2 regions of the Paenibacillus sp. FSL M8-0212 genome follow, and region 2 is predicted to be linked to the other one. Evidence: riboswitches for the same ligand, from Rfam matches in the RefSeq annotation. Region 2 holds a riboswitch; the other holds the start of a gene.
The links. A riboswitch is a leader RNA that binds a small molecule or an ion and turns the genes downstream of it on or off. The one in region 2 is predicted to bind ZMP and ZTP.

Region 1 (2,203 bases), 2.5 Mb from region 2:
GCAAAGTAATTCCCTTCATTATCAGCAAAGTTGAAGACACGCCCGGTGGGCATCTCAACAATCTCTCCAACCGTTACATGTTTACCAGACAAGTCGGCATATAACTGATCCAGGTTTTCGGTGAAGAACATTAACGAAGGTGTGCCCAGATTTACACCCGCCGACATCCGCTCCACAAACTCCTTGTCATGAAGAATAATGCTTGTCTGCGAATTTGGGGTAGGCGCAATCTCAATCCATCTCATACCCTCGTCAAGGTTTACTTCATCCACAATGTGGAATCCTGCAACTTCCGTCCAAAATGCCAGTGATTCATCCTGATTGTTGACATACAACATAACCTGTCCGACTTTGCTAAACATGGATCAATCACTCCTCTGATCATCTAATCTCTTAACATCCTGCTTATCATTCCTCAAATTCCAATAGAGTATAACATGCGGGACAGCTTTTTTATCATCTTTCTTTGCAAGTACATGCAACTTAAACTGAAGTACACTTTTATGCTTCCACTACAATTAGTTTTTTGAAGTCCCCTTATAAGGTTTTAACAAGTGAAAGTCTATGAAACCCCGAGGTATAATAATTCATATCGATACTTTCCTTTTGAAAATTCATTCGTTCATAAAATACAAGCGCTGCTTCATTTTCTTTATGATCAAGTGTGTAAAGCATGACATCACTACATCCAAATTCAGCTATTTTTAAACATATTTTTGTAATCAGTGTACGTGCTACTCCCTGTCGAAGGTGTGATTTGCTTGTAACAACGCCAACGATTTCATACCGGTTAACAGTAGGCTGAAAGATATAACCAGCATGACCTATGACAACATCTGCTTCGTCAACCATGACATAATAAGCACTGATACGTTCATCCGTCATTTTTAAAAACGAATCCCAGCGCGCAGGATACTGATCGCGTATAAACGAAGGAAATTGAAATTCATGATCCGTCATCATTTTCAGCACGGCTGGCTGATCAATCGCTTGAAAAAGGCGAATAGTCATCTTTTTATCCCCTACCTCTTAGTGTACATGTAGACATCTTTTAAGTTACCAGCTTCATAATATGGATACTCTAGTTTTTGCTGAACTTGAAGGACGATCTCCGTAGACGTTAACATTTCGACCAAGTATAGACCCAGGTCAATGGAAGCCGTAACCCCCGCGCCAGTTACTGTATTACTATCACGCACTACACGCGCTGAAATTACTTCTGCACAATAAGGAGTCAATAAATCATAAGCAGATGAGTTGGTAGTAGCCTTTTTCCATTCAGGAAACCTGCTGCCGCCACCTGTCCTTTCATTCCCTGAATAATAAATAAAGTGTTTGATCAAAAGATCAAACACTTTGCCCAGGCGTACGGCATATAATATATGTGCTTCCTCGTGGTTCACTCCACGTTTACGCCAGTCACACATAACAGATATTTAACAACTAGTATACATGACATCTTTTCATCATTGTATATATTATGAAATTAATGCGTGGCTTTTAACTTCTTCGTAAGATAAAGTACAACATCGTCGTCCATAATTGTTTCTTCACCCGGCTGAATGTAATGATCATGCTTGTGTACACCGTGACCGTCTGGTATGTACCCGCGATGGGCATATAGAACTTGCGCTTTGCCATAATCAGAAAATACGCCTACACCAATGCCTGCTACATCCGTTCGTTCCAGAATAACTTCCTCTGCTCGGTCCATCAACCGTGAACCAATACCTTGGCGCTGGAACTTCATCAGCACATTAAAATCGTTAATTTCGGGAATGCCTTGTTCCCTGAAAGACGGGTAGCTGGAATACCACAATACATTCACGTATCCGGCAAATTCTCCATTTAACTCGGCTACCAAGGTTACGCGCTCCCCATTCTGTTGTTCAGCCAAGTAACGAAGATACTGCTCAGCGAATCTCCCCCAACCCTGCTCCTGAAACGCCTTTGATATAATTACAGGATCGCTCTCATTTAATAGTCTGATATGTACACTCAATGATGAATCCTCCTTAAAAAGATATTTCTTCTTGCTATATTCCCAGTCTATCCCGAAGCGATGTGATGTGAGCAACATGGTGTTTGCCATGCCAAGCATACATGCCCAGATTATAATCCAGTCTTGTCGTTTCTTCCGATGAGGGATGATAAAATTGTTTGGCATAATCTGCATCTGTCAACGCGTTTAACAGAAACACCC
Region 2 (2,203 bases):
CGTTCACCGGGCTACCGTGTGTGAGGTGTCCACCATGGGCAAGGTTCATACCGAGTACAGTATCACCAGGTTTCAATGCTGCAAGATAAACTGCCATGTTCGCTTGTGCGCCGGAGTGAGGTTGAACATTCACGTGTTCTGCTCCGAACAATTCTTTTGCACGATCACGCGCGATGTCTTCAACGATGTCCACATGCTCACAACCGCCATAGTAACGTTTGCCTGGATATCCTTCAGCGTACTTGTTGGTCAGAACAGATCCCATTGCTTCAATTACTGCTTCACTTACGATGTTCTCGGATGCAATCAGTTCGATGTTGTTCTGTTGACGTTTCAGTTCAAGATTCATCGCTTCCAGTACTGCCGGGTCATTCTTGCGCAATTGTTCCATGATTAAATTCCTCCCAGTTTATAAGTGAATTTATAAAGTGAAACTAATGTTTACACGAAAACGGCGAGTGCAACACCAATCTGAAGAAACGAAGTAGTCGTCAAAAAGCTTTCTTTAGAAAGCTACTCCGGAAGCATAGGCTATCACCGGATTTCCCCTTTAAATAGGGAATAAAAAATCTGGGGATAACAGCGATCGGAAGATGGTGATGCAATCAAAGTCAGGAGTGTAACCCAATTAGTCTCGCTTTATATGTTAGTCACAAAATGTTGAATCTGGTTGTTCTTCCATACGATACACCGCGCGTTCGCCGCCAATCAACTTCGGACGAGTCAACGCTGTGGTCACACGTGCATCTCCAACATAGCGGAGCGCTGTACGATAGGGTACGGCTACATGCCGGAGATGCATCCCAATCATCGTCTCCCCAATGTCCAGTCCCGCATGGGCCTGCACATGTTCAGCCAGGCATGGATCGGTCAGCGAACGATATGCTGCGGATGCCATTGAACCTCCGGCCTTGGGCACGGGTACTGCACCAACCTCGGTCAATCCAAGACGAGTAAGCACAGAACGCTCCATTACCAGCGCACGGTTCAGATGCTCACAACATTGGAATACCGTGTCAAAACCGAATTCCTCCTGCACCTCGCGTATACCCGCAAGAAGCTGCTGTGCCACTTCAATGGCACCACTCGTACCAATCCGAGCGCCTGCGACTTCACTTGTACTTGTACCGATCACAACGATCTGTCCAGGCCCAAGCTGTCCAGCAAGCGCCAGTTCATGCAGAATAGACGCGGTCTGTTCCTGCAATCCGGGTTGTTCCGAATCTAACTCTATAGTCATCCTATCATCGCCTCCCGATAAAATCATGCCCGCTGTCTCTTGGTTGTCCTTCGTATTCTTGCACGGCATCTCAGGTACTATTATAGCGAATAATCAGATGAAAGACGAAAAAAAGAGCAGTCTGCGGGTAACGCAGAATTGCTCTTTTGCCCAGGCGACCGGCCGTTTGTTCCGGTGCTCCATCGTGGTTATGCCCACTTCGTCGCCAGTTACACCGGATCCCTGTTTTCCCCTTCATCATAAAACAACCCGCGGCTAAAATCAACGGTTAATTTACATCACGTGTCCTATTTCTATAACCTGCCTCGCAGGATCAGAATTATCTCAGCTTATCCAAAAGCCGGTCCAATGCCGTCCGAATCTCAGCTGCAGCTATATTGTAATCATCACGACTTCCCCCAAACGGATCAGAGATGTCGAAACTTGGAATTCGTTGTCTAATCTCAATGGCTCGCTCCCGCTCCGATGCCAGGATCTCTTGCCCAAGGGCACGTTTCATCTCCAGCGTTGCAAACAGGCTGTCCAACTCCTGGACATCACTTAATACCTGTTCATCATCCTCCACATATTCTTTCAATGTATAGGTTTTGTGGACTGAATCGGGAAAAACCTGCATGACATGCTGCTTGTGACTCCGTGTTAATGTTAGAACCAGATCGGCCCAACCTACCAGGTTAGAGCTAAGTTGTGTGGAATGAGGTGGACCTTCAACGTTATGATCTCTCAAAACCGCTTCAGCATGACGAGAGATCGGCATACCCGACGTTGCTGCCACACCTGCGGAACGAACTTCTACCTGAATGCCACGCTCCGATGCCAGTTTTCGCAAAAGCCCCTCTGCCATGGGGCTGCGGCACGTATTTCCTGTACATACGAATAAAATATGTTTCATTGTGTTAGCCTCCCCATTTTACATATGATGCGAATGATATGATATCTCAAGTTTTATTCTAAAATATAAAC

Region 1: another riboswitch for ZMP and ZTP. It lies ahead of MKX68_RS02665 (GNAT family N-acetyltransferase); the one in region 2 lies ahead of MKX68_RS13940 (TIGR01440 family protein).

Annotation. Positions count from the first base shown of each region.
Region 1 covers NZ_JBBORP010000001.1:605,465-607,667, forward strand. Annotated here, with positions in the region: gene MKX68_RS02660 (VOC family protein) at 1-362, opposite strand, end outside; gene MKX68_RS02665 (GNAT family N-acetyltransferase) at 538-1,011, opposite strand; ZMP/ZTP riboswitch at 1,352-1,433, opposite strand; gene MKX68_RS02670 (GNAT family N-acetyltransferase) at 1,487-2,002, opposite strand; gene MKX68_RS02675 (YfiT family bacillithiol transferase) at 2,037-2,203, opposite strand, start outside.
Region 2 covers NZ_JBBORP010000001.1:3,147,057-3,149,259, reverse strand. Annotated here, with positions in the region: gene glyA (serine hydroxymethyltransferase) at 1-391, opposite strand, end outside; gene MKX68_RS13940 (TIGR01440 family protein) at 647-1,240, opposite strand; ZMP/ZTP riboswitch at 1,382-1,463, opposite strand; gene MKX68_RS13935 (low molecular weight protein arginine phosphatase) at 1,560-2,132, opposite strand; gene MKX68_RS13930 (manganese efflux pump MntP) at 2,191-2,203, opposite strand, start outside.